Regions from separate parts of the Parviterribacter multiflagellatus genome, predicted to be linked through region 3. Evidence: riboswitches for the same ligand, from Rfam matches in the RefSeq annotation. Region 3 holds a riboswitch; each other region holds the start of a gene.
The links. A riboswitch is a leader RNA that binds a small molecule or an ion and turns the genes downstream of it on or off. The one in region 3 is predicted to bind cobalamin.
Positions count from the first base shown of each region.

Region 1 (3,262 bases), on a different contig from region 3:
GTCAACGCGACGGTCATCAACCTGGACGACGCTCCGCAGGGCTACGCCGACTTCGACGGCGGCGCCTCGAAGAAGTTCGTCCTGGATCCGCACGGGCTGCTGAAGAACGCCCGGCCGATCCCGCTGCCCGCGTAGGCCGCGGGCGGTTCGTCAGGCGGGGGAGCGGGCCGGCGCATCCGGCCCGCCACCCTCCGTCAGCTCCGCGATCCGCGCGCGCAGATCGGCGGCGTGCTCGCGGATCGCGGTCAGCCGCGGGTCGGTGCCGAGCGTGTGCGAGTGGCCCATCGCGAACGCGTACTCCATCGAGCCGATCAGCTCGCGGTACTCGGCGCGGAGCGCGTCGAGCTTGGTCATCGGGAGGTGGTGGGGCATGGGACGGGGTGCCCGTTCGCTTCGCCCCGAAATCCAGACGGCGCTCAAACTGAGAATAGATCTCATTTTGGTAGCGTGGGAGGCATGGACCTCCCACGCCTCCCCGTGACCGTCCTGTCGGGCTTCCTCGGCGCCGGCAAGACCACCCTGCTCGAGCACGTCCTGCGCAACCGCGAAGGGCTGCGCGTCGCCGTGATCGTCAACGACATGAGCGAGATCAACGTCGACGCGCAGCTCGTCGCGCGCGGCGACGCGTCGATCGACCACGTCGAGGAGCGGCTGGTCGAGATGAGCAACGGGTGCATCTGCTGCACGCTGCGCGAGGACCTGCTCGTGGAGGTCGCGCGGCTGGCGCGGGAGGGGCGGTTCGATCACCTGCTGATCGAGTCGAGCGGCATCTCGGAGCCGATGCCGGTCGCGGAGACGTTCACCTTCCCAGGCGAGGACGGCGTCGCGCTGAGCGACCTCGCGCGGCTCGACACCATGGTCACCGTCGTCGATGCGTCGACGTTCCTCGACGAGTGCGCGGGCCACGACGACCTCGCCACGCGCGGGCTCGGGCTGTCCGACGAGGACGACCGCGCGGTGGTCGACCTCCTGGTCGAGCAGGTCGAGTTCGCCGACGTGATCGTGCTCAACAAGGCCGACCTGGCCGGCGACGAGACGCTGCAGCGCACCGCGGCGGTCATCCGCACGCTCAACCCGGCCGCGACGGTGATCGGCGCGGTGCGGGGCGAGGTGCCGGTGAGCGAGGTCGTCGGTACCGGTCGCTTCGACCTCGAGCGCGCCGCCAACGCGCCCGGGTGGCTGAGCGTCATGCGCGGCGAGGAGCAGCCGGAGACCGAGGAGTACGGCATCGGCTCGTTCGCCTACCGCGCCCGCCGCCCGTTCCACCCCCAGCGGATCTGGCGGCTGATGCAGGCGCCGTGGGAGGGCGTCATCCGCGCCAAGGGCTTCTTCTGGCTCGCCGACCGGCCGCACCTCGCGGGCGAGTGGTCGCAGGCGGGCGGCGTCCTGACCGTCGGTCCGGCGGGCATGTGGGAGCGGCCCGGCGACGGCGTGCAGGAGCTGGTCTTCATCGGCACCGACCTCGACGAGCCCGCGATCCGCGCCCGCCTCGACGCCTGCCTGCTCACCGACGCGGAGCTGAGCGCCGGCCCCGACGCGTGGCGCGCGATGGCTGAGCCGGGCATGGACGCTTGGGTCCCCGCCGCCGTCGTGTAGGGTCCTGCCGCGAGCCAGTCGTACCCACCCTGGGTCAGGGAATCCGGTGAGAAGCCGGAGCTGACGCGCAGCGGTATGGGAGACGGAGGCGGCGACACGCCACTGGCCTGCTCCGGCAGGCTGGGAAGGCGCCGCGTCCGGACGATCCCGAGCCCGAAGACCTGCTGGCTTGCGGCCCGCCGTGCACGCTCGTGCGCGACCGGCCGGATCACGCCAAACGGGCTCCGCGTACGGGCCCTCTGATCGAAGGAGACCGCGATGCGCTCGCGGCTGGTGCAGGTCCTCGTCGTCGCCGTGGCCGCTGTGGCCCTGGCCGGATGTGGGGAGAACGAGAGCGAGACGGCCGCCGCGGCGCCCAGCGCCGCCGACTACCCGATGACGCTGCGCAACTGCGGCCGCACGGTGACGGTCGACGCTCCGCCGCAGCGGGCGGTGTCGGTCAACCAGGGCTCGACCGAGGTGCTGCTCTCGCTCGGCCTGGCCGACCGCATGGTGGGCACCGCGACGTGGACCGACCCGGTGCGGGAGAACCTCGCGGCGGAGAACGCGAAGGTGGAGCGGCTCAGCGACGACGCGCCCTCGTTCGAGCGCGTGCTGGCGCGCGAGCCCGACCTCGTCACGGCGTCGTTCGGCTTCGCGCTGAACGGCGAGGATCCGGACCGGCGCGCGAAGTACGCGCAGCTCGGCGTCCCGACCTACATGGCCCCGTCGGAGTGCACCGACCGGCCGGGCGGCGGCAGCGGCGACGGCCCGCGCTCGAAGCCGCTGAAGATCGAGGTCATCTACGACGAGGTGCGCGAGCTGGCGCGGATCTTCGGCGTCGAGGAGCGCGGCGAGCAGGTCGTCGCCGACCTGCGGCGGCGGCTCGCGGCGGCGTCCGGCGACGTCGCGAGGCCGGGCGTCACCGTGGCCTTCTGGTTCGCCAACTCCAAGGCGCCGTACATGGCCGGCTGCTGCGGCTCGTCGGGCATCATCTCGCGCGCGGTCGGCGTCGAGAACGTCTTCGCGGACACCCACGACGAGTGGCCGCAGGTCAGCTGGGAGAGCGTCGCCGAGCGCGACCCGGACGTGCTCGTGCTGGGCGACCTGACGCGCCGCCAGCAGTCCGCGGAGAGCTTCGACGCGAAGGTGCGGTTCCTCGAGCGCAACCCGGTCACGCGCCGGCTGACCGCGGTGCGCAAGAAACGCTACGTGGCGATGAACGGGGCGGACCTGAACCCGTCGCTCCGCACCGTCGACGGTGTCGAGAAGCTGGCGGCCGGGCTGCGCCGGCTCGGGCTGGCGCGGTAGTGCACGAGCTCGCCCCTGACGTCCGCCCGGCGGTCGCGCTGCCGGCCCCGGCCCGCCTCGCCGTCCGCGTCGCGGCGTGGGCGGCGGGGCTCGCCGTCCTGCTCGCGTCGCTGGCGGCGTCGATCGCGATCGGCCCGGCGGACCTGTCGGCGGGCGACGTCGCGCGCGTGGTCGGCGAGCACCTGGGGGTCAGCGGCGACGCCGGCGTGACGCGCATCCAGGACGGCATCGTGTGGGAGCTGCGGCTCCCGCGCGCGCTGCTCGCCGCGGTGTGCGGCGCGGGGCTGGCGCTGTGCGGGGCGATCATGCAGTCGCTGCTGCGCAACCCGTTGGCAGACCCGTTCGTGCTCGGGATCTCCTCTGGCGCGTCGACCGG
Region 1 is NZ_JBXPIZ010000013.1:140,319-143,580, reverse strand. Features, by position in the region: gene fdhA (formaldehyde dehydrogenase, glutathione-independent) at 1-135, shown strand, start outside; gene AC1UE5_RS25875 (hypothetical protein) at 151-372, opposite strand; gene AC1UE5_RS25870 (GTP-binding protein) at 457-1,596, shown strand; cobalamin riboswitch at 1,595-1,779, shown strand; gene AC1UE5_RS25865 (ABC transporter substrate-binding protein) at 1,855-2,886, shown strand; gene AC1UE5_RS25860 (FecCD family ABC transporter permease) at 2,925-3,262, shown strand, end outside.
Region 1: another riboswitch for cobalamin. It lies ahead of AC1UE5_RS25865 (ABC transporter substrate-binding protein); the one in region 3 lies ahead of AC1UE5_RS00340 (CbtB domain-containing protein).

Region 2 (3,262 bases), 620 kb from region 3:
CTGGTCGCCAGCGTCCGCCCGCACGCGCCGGCGCGCTTGCACCAGAACCAGGTGACGCGCTGGCCGGAACGCAGCGCGCCGGCGGGATCGCTGGCGGCGCGGCCCGGGACGCGGCGGCCGACCTTGTAGACCCAGCCGGCGGCGCCGCGCTCGCGGTCGCCGCGGACCTGGTCGACGTACAGCGCGCGGCACGAGCCCTCGACGGTGAACGGCAGGCGCAGCGCGCGCAGCACGCCGATCGGCAGCCCCGCCTGGAGCCGGCACGAGCCGACCGTGAGCGCCCCGACGCTCACCTGCTGCGGGCCGACGCTCCAGCCGTCGCGGCCGACGACCAGCGCCTCCACGCGCGGGGACGCGGCCTGTGCGGTGCCGGCCAGGGCCAGCACCGCACCGAACGCCGCGAAGGCGGTGCTAGCGAACCTCGAAGACGGCACGGTTCTCGCCGGTCCGGCGCTCCTCGTCACGGTTGTAGCTGCGGTCGGTGGCCTTCACGTCGAGCACGTAGCGGCCCTTCGGGAGCTTGGCCGGGAGCTGGTACTCCCAGTCGGCCTTGTCGCCGACGCTCCACCACCAGCCGCTGCTCGCGCCGCACTTCGGGCGGCGGATGAACCGCTCCCGCTTGGCGCTCCACGCGTAGCACTTGCCGCCGCTGGTGCGGGTGAGACGGAGCTTGACCGAGCGGATCCCGCCGGCCTCGGTGACCGTGCCCTTGAGGAGCCTGGGCGCCTTGGCGGCCGAGACGCGCTTCGCCAGACCCACGATCTTGCTCCGCGGCGCGGTCGTGTCCTTCTGCGTCGGCGGCGGCGTGCTCGGCGGCTGGACCTGGGGACCGGCGTTGGTGATGAGCGAGAAGACGTTCGAGCGCACTCGGTTCGGCGCGGTGGCCTGGATCGGGTTGACGCCGTCCGGCAGGCCGCTGAACGAGACGCGGCCCGCGGCGTCCGTGACCCCGCTCTTGGGGCCGGCGGTGACGGTCACGCCTGCCGCCGGCTTGGTCACGACGCCGTCGCTGTAGGTGAACGTGTCCTCCTGGACCCACACCTCGGCCGCGACGCCGTTCGAGGGCGCGGTGATCATCGAGACGACCAGCGGCATCCGGGTCGGGTTGCCTTGCGCGTCGTCACGCTGGGCGAAGATCAGGATGTCGTCGTTGTCGGCGAGCGGGACGGCGCAGTTCGCCGCGGTCGTCGGCTTGCGGTTCTGCCAGACGTGCCACCAGTCGTTCTGCGCGTACGTGTGCGACTCCCCGGCGATCGTGCTCGTGAGCGCCTTGCGGTCCCAGTTGCCGCCCGTCACGGTCTCGATGGCGCCGCCGATCGAGTCCCAGTTGCACGGCGTGCCGTCGGCCATCGCGAAGGTGCCGCTGGCGGGCACGACGAGGCGCTGCTTGGAGGCGAGGGTCGCGTCATCGCCCTCGATCCGGATGTTCACGGTGTCGGCCGCGGCGGGGGCCGCGGCGGTCGTGACGAGCGCTGCGGCGCAGGCTGCGGCGGTGAGGCCGCGGGACAGGACGTTCATGCGAGGAGCCACCCCTTGCTTCCACGAGGGCGTTGATGCTTGCTGGTCGGAGGCAGGTCTCCTGGCTTCCCGGGGCGGGCCTTGCCTGGCCCTGCTCACCGCGCCTTCCCAGGTCTCCTCGGCCCAGTGGCTCGCGTCGTCGCGTGCGGATCGCTTCCCGGTCACAGTGGCGGGACCGCGCCGGATTCGCACCGGACTTCCCTTGGCCACCGACCCTTGACGCATGCAATCCTAGCGCCGGTGACCGTCAACCTCACGCGCATCTACACGCGTCTCGGCGACGCGGGCGAGACCCATCTCGGCGACATGAGCCGGGTGCCGAAGACCCATCCGCGCATCGAGGCGTACGGCGATGTGGACGAGCTGAACTCCCACATCGGCGTGACGCTCCACGCCGCGGGGCTGCCCGACGCGTATGCCGGCTGGCTGCGCCGGGTGCAGAACGACCTGTTCGACGTCGGCGCCGACCTGTCCGTGCCGGAGTCCGACGACCCTGCCGCGCGCGAGCGGCTGCGGGTGCGGCCCGAGCAGGTCACGTGGCTGGAGGAGCGCTGCGACGAGGTCAACGCGGACCTGCCGAAGCTGCGCTCGTTCCTCCTCCCGGGCGGGACCGAGGCGGCCGCGCACCTGCACGTGTGCCGGACGGTGTGCCGGCGCGCCGAGCGGCGCGCGCTGGAGGTCGAGGGCGCGAACCCCGAGGTCCTGCGGTACCTCAACCGCCTGAGCGACCTGCTCTTCATCCTCTCGCGCGGGGCGAACCGCGGCGGCGAGGAGCCGCTGTGGGAGCCCGGTCGCTTCCAGTGACACGCGCCCGCGCCGCTGCGCGGTGACCCCCGTCGCTGACCTCCGCACCGCGGTCGGCTTCCTCACGCGGCTGCCGGTGCGGGACACCGCGCCACTCACGGCCGAGCGGTTCTCCGGAGTGTCGCTCTGGTTCCCCGTCGTCGGGCTGCTCGTCGGCGGGGTGCTCGGCGGCGTGCGGATCGGGCTCGACGCGGTCGGCGTCGACGCGGGCCCGGCGACGCTCCTCGCGCTGCTGGCCGCGATCCTCGTCACCGGTGGCCTCCACGAGGACGGCCTCGCGGACTGCGCCGACGCGCTCGGCGCGCACACGACGCGCGCCCGGAAGCTCGAGATCCTGCGCGACTCGCGGGTCGGGACGTTCGGAGCGCTCGCGGTGGTGCTCGCGGTCGCGCTGCCCTTCGCGACGCTCGCGCCGCTCGACGGCGACGAGGTCCTGCTCGCCGCGCTCGTCGGCCACGTGCTCGGGCGCTGGTCGACCGTGCCGCTCGCGTGGCTGCTGCCGCCCGCGCAGCCCGACGGCGCCGGAGCGCTGCTCCGGACCCGCTGGCCGCACGTCGCGGCGACGACGGTCGTCGCGGTCGCGGTCGCGCTGCTGTGCGGCGGCGTCGGCCCGGGCTTCGCGGCGCTCGGCGTGGCGCTCGCGGTGATGGCGGTGTGCTCGCTCGCGGCGCTGCGGTCGTTCGGGGGCGCGAGCGGCGACGTCTACGGCGCGACGAACAAGCTCGTCGAGCTCGGCGCGTACGTCGCCCTCGCCGCCTGCTGGTAGCCGGTCGCGGACCGCCGCTACGCCGCCACGCGGGCCCGCGCGAGCGCCTGCTCGGGATCGCCCGGCGGGTCGCCCAGCAGCAGCCAGCCGCCGCCCTCGGGCAGCCGCCGGACGAGGTGGCGGTCCTCCAGCGTCCGCAGCGCGCTCGTCACGCTCGGGCGCTGCGCTCCCACG
Region 2 is NZ_JBXPIZ010000001.1:697,777-701,038, reverse strand. Features, by position in the region: gene AC1UE5_RS03175 (hypothetical protein) at 1-386, opposite strand, end outside; gene AC1UE5_RS03170 (hypothetical protein) at 412-1,518, opposite strand; cobalamin riboswitch at 1,553-1,782, opposite strand; gene AC1UE5_RS03165 (cob(I)yrinic acid a,c-diamide adenosyltransferase) at 1,759-2,322, shown strand; gene cobS (adenosylcobinamide-GDP ribazoletransferase) at 2,345-3,088, shown strand; gene AC1UE5_RS03155 (helix-turn-helix domain-containing protein) at 3,106-3,262, opposite strand, start outside.
Region 2: another riboswitch for cobalamin. It lies ahead of AC1UE5_RS03170 (hypothetical protein); the one in region 3 lies ahead of AC1UE5_RS00340 (CbtB domain-containing protein).

Region 3 (3,262 bases):
GCCGCCGTGCGTCGCCGCGATGGCGCGGCCGTCGCGCTCGGCCTGGCCGCGCAGCCACTCCCCGACCCGCGCGACGAACGCCGCCAGCGACTCGCCCCCGTGCGGCGCGGCGGCCGGGTCCCCCATCCACGCGGCGACCCCCTCGGGGTCGGCCTCGTTCAGCTCCGCCAGCGAGCGCCCGCGCCACGTGCCGAAGTCGCATTCGTTGAGCGCGCGCTCCACCCGCACCGGCGCGAGCCCGGCCGCCGCGGCGGTCTCCCGCGCGCGGCCTGCCTCGCTGCACAGCGCGTCGCCGCGGCCGAGCCGCCCGCGCAGCGCACGGGCAGCGTCCCGCCCGGCGTCGTCGAGCGGCTCGTCGAGCGGGAACGCGGCGCGGCGCACGGCCGAGGTCGGCGCGTGACGGAGGAGCACGAGGCGGCGCACCCGGCCTACGCGGTGGCGGTGGCTCGTCCGGGGACCGCGCGCAGCGACGCGATCCCGTACCCGACGCCGAGCGCCGTCCACAGCACGGCCTGCGTGCCGAGCGATGAGAGCCGGAACTCCCACAGCAGCGACGCCGGGAAGCCGTCGGGCACCTCGTCCACGCCGGGCAGCACGAGCAGCAGGAAGCCCGCGAGGACCACGAACGTCCCGCCCGCCAGCAGCGGCCGGCGCCACACGGGCGCGTCGGGGCCGACGCTCCACGCCACCCGCACCGCGGCCAGCAGCGCGGCCGCGCCGCCCGCGAGCAGCGCGAGGTAGAGCCAGGTCCGCTCCCCGATCGTGTCCGGGTCGCCCACCGCGGGCGGGTTCGCCGGGTACTTGAGGAACGGCACCAGCACGAAGACGAGGAACAGCGCGCCCGCAAGCCGGACCGACAGCTGCCAGTCGTCCCGCGCGGCGCCACGGCCGCGGGCGACGGCGAAGACGAGCGCGAAGACCGTGCCGACGCAGAGGCCGTACAGCAGCGTGCCGAGGAACAGGCCGCCGCGCTGCTCGTCGCGGCTCACGACCCAGTCGGAGACGTGCGCGGGGACGGCGAGCTGCAGCGACGCGTGGGCGCCCGCCGCCTCCTCGATGTCGATCGCGTCCTGGACAAGCGGCTCGCCGAAGGCGAACGCGAAGCATCCGGCCAGCAGGCCGGCGATCGCGCCGACGACGAGCCCCCTGCGGATCAGGGGCCAGACCATGGCTCTCGGAAGGTCCGAGGAGCGCTAGTGGCAGGGGACGCCGAGCAGGTGCCGGGCGTCGTGGACGAGCTCGTGCAGGAAGGTCCCCGTCTGCGAGATCGCGCCCTGGTCGAACTGCACCAGGTAGATCGTCAGCAGCGCGAGCGCGGCGGCGAAGAACGCGGGCCGGAGGTCGCGAAGCGGGATGGGGTTGGGCGAAGCCGGGTTCATGGATCTCCTCGGGAACTCGCGTCCGTCGACGGGGATGTTCACGACGTCCGAGTTCCTGACTTCCAGGCCCTTGCGAGGTCTGGTCACAGTGGCGCGACCGTGCCGGGCTTGCACCGGCTTCCTCGTTCGTCGTGCTGACGGCGGCCACCTTACTGCGCGCCCCGGCGGCTCGCAATCACGTCGGTGAGGAACTGACCGATGACGGGCGTCATGCCGGGCAGCCAGCCGTGCTCGCCGGCGACGACGCGCAGCTCCGCAGGCGCGCGACCGGCGTTTCGCTCCTGCCAGCGGCGCACCGTGGCGCGCGGCGACGGCCAGTCGTACGCGCCGCGGCGGCCCCGGTCGAGCGGGAGCACGCGGTCCTCGGTCGCGTGGAGGTGGAGCACGGCGACGGGCCGGCGCCCGCCGTTGGCGCACCGCGTCAGGGTCTCGACGGTGGCGACGGCGGCGATCGCGGTGACGAGCGGCCGGCGCTCGCAGGCCAGGGCGTACGCGAGGAAGCCGCCGTTGGAGAACCCGACCGCGGCCACGCGGGAGCGGTCGATGCGGTGGCGGTCGCCGACCCGCGCAAGGAGCGCGCGGACGAACCGCAGCTCGTCGCGCGGCGTCACGCCGTGGACGCGGGGCAGGTACCCGTCGACGACGAACCGCCCGCCGCGCGCGTCGGGGTAGACCGCGATCCACCCGCGCGCCGCCGCCTCGGCGTCGAACCCGCTCTGGGTGGCGATCGTGCCGCCGGACTCGCGCCGCCCGCCGCCGTGAAGGACGAACACGACCGGCCGCCGCGTGCCCGCCGGCGCCGGGGTGTCGGGCACGAAGACCCGGTACGTCCGCTCGCCGATGCGGCCGTGGACCACCCGCGCCTCCGCCGCCTGCGCGGCGAACGCCAGGACGAGGACGATGCCTGCAAGCCACCTCATGCAGACGAGGACGGCTGTGCGGCGCGGGAGTTGCGCAGGTGGGCCGCCTCACCGCCGCGAGGCGACGGTGCGACGGCCCACCCGAGGCGCGGCTACCGCGCGGCGGCGGCCGGCGCGAGCACCGTGGCCCGCGCACGGGTCGCCCCGCGCACGGCGGAGCGACGGAGCGTGATCGGCACCGTCGTGGTCCGGCCGCCCGCGACCGTGACCGTCCGCGTCCCGGCGCGGCGGCCCGCGACCGTCACGGCCACGGTCCCCCGGCACGAGCGGCCCTTGGCCGCCGGGCACCGCACCTTCACGGCCGCGCGGCGGCCGTCGACCCGCACCGTGCGGGCGACGACCACCGGCCGCACCGCGCGGGCGGCGGCCCGGCGCGACGCGGCGTCCCCGCGCACCGCGGCGGCGGGCGAGGAGGGGCCCGCCGCCGGGGTCGCGGTGGAGGGCGCGCCGCCGGCGGACGGCGCACCCCCGGCCTGCGCGTCCGGCCCGGCCGGGCCCTCAGGCCCGACGGGCGCTGCGGGCTCCGGCGTCGCCGGCTCACCCGCCGGCGCCGGCTTGCCGTTGCGCACGCGGACCCAGTCGAACGACGCGGTCAGGTCCGACGCGGCGGCGGCGCCGAACGCGTAGAGCCCGACCTGCACGTTCTCCAGGCTCGCGCCGGTCTCGTACAGCACGCGGTAGTCGCTGCCGTCCTTCGACCAGTACGCGACGTACCGCGGCCCGCGCTTGACGAGCTTGAGCCACACGGTCCGCGCGTCGCCCAGCGACGACGCGGTGGCGACCGACGCGAGCGTCTGCGTCACCGGCGCGCCCGACGCGGCGTCCTCGACCGTGAGGGAGATCCGCGGCGCGCCGCCGCCGTGCTCCCATCCCAGCCGCAGGTGCTCGTCGTCGCCCGCGTAGGCGATCAGGCCGGCCTGCTGCCCGGCCGCGGCCAGCGGCCCGCTGAACGTCAGCTTCGTC
Region 3 is NZ_JBXPIZ010000001.1:72,819-76,080, reverse strand. Features, by position in the region: gene AC1UE5_RS00350 (histidine phosphatase family protein) at 1-423, opposite strand, end outside; gene AC1UE5_RS00345 (CbtA family protein) at 429-1,169, opposite strand; gene AC1UE5_RS00340 (CbtB domain-containing protein) at 1,194-1,421, opposite strand; cobalamin riboswitch at 1,414-1,534, opposite strand; gene AC1UE5_RS00335 (CE1 family esterase) at 1,529-2,299, opposite strand; gene AC1UE5_RS00330 (glycoside hydrolase family 3 C-terminal domain-containing protein) at 2,392-3,262, opposite strand, start outside.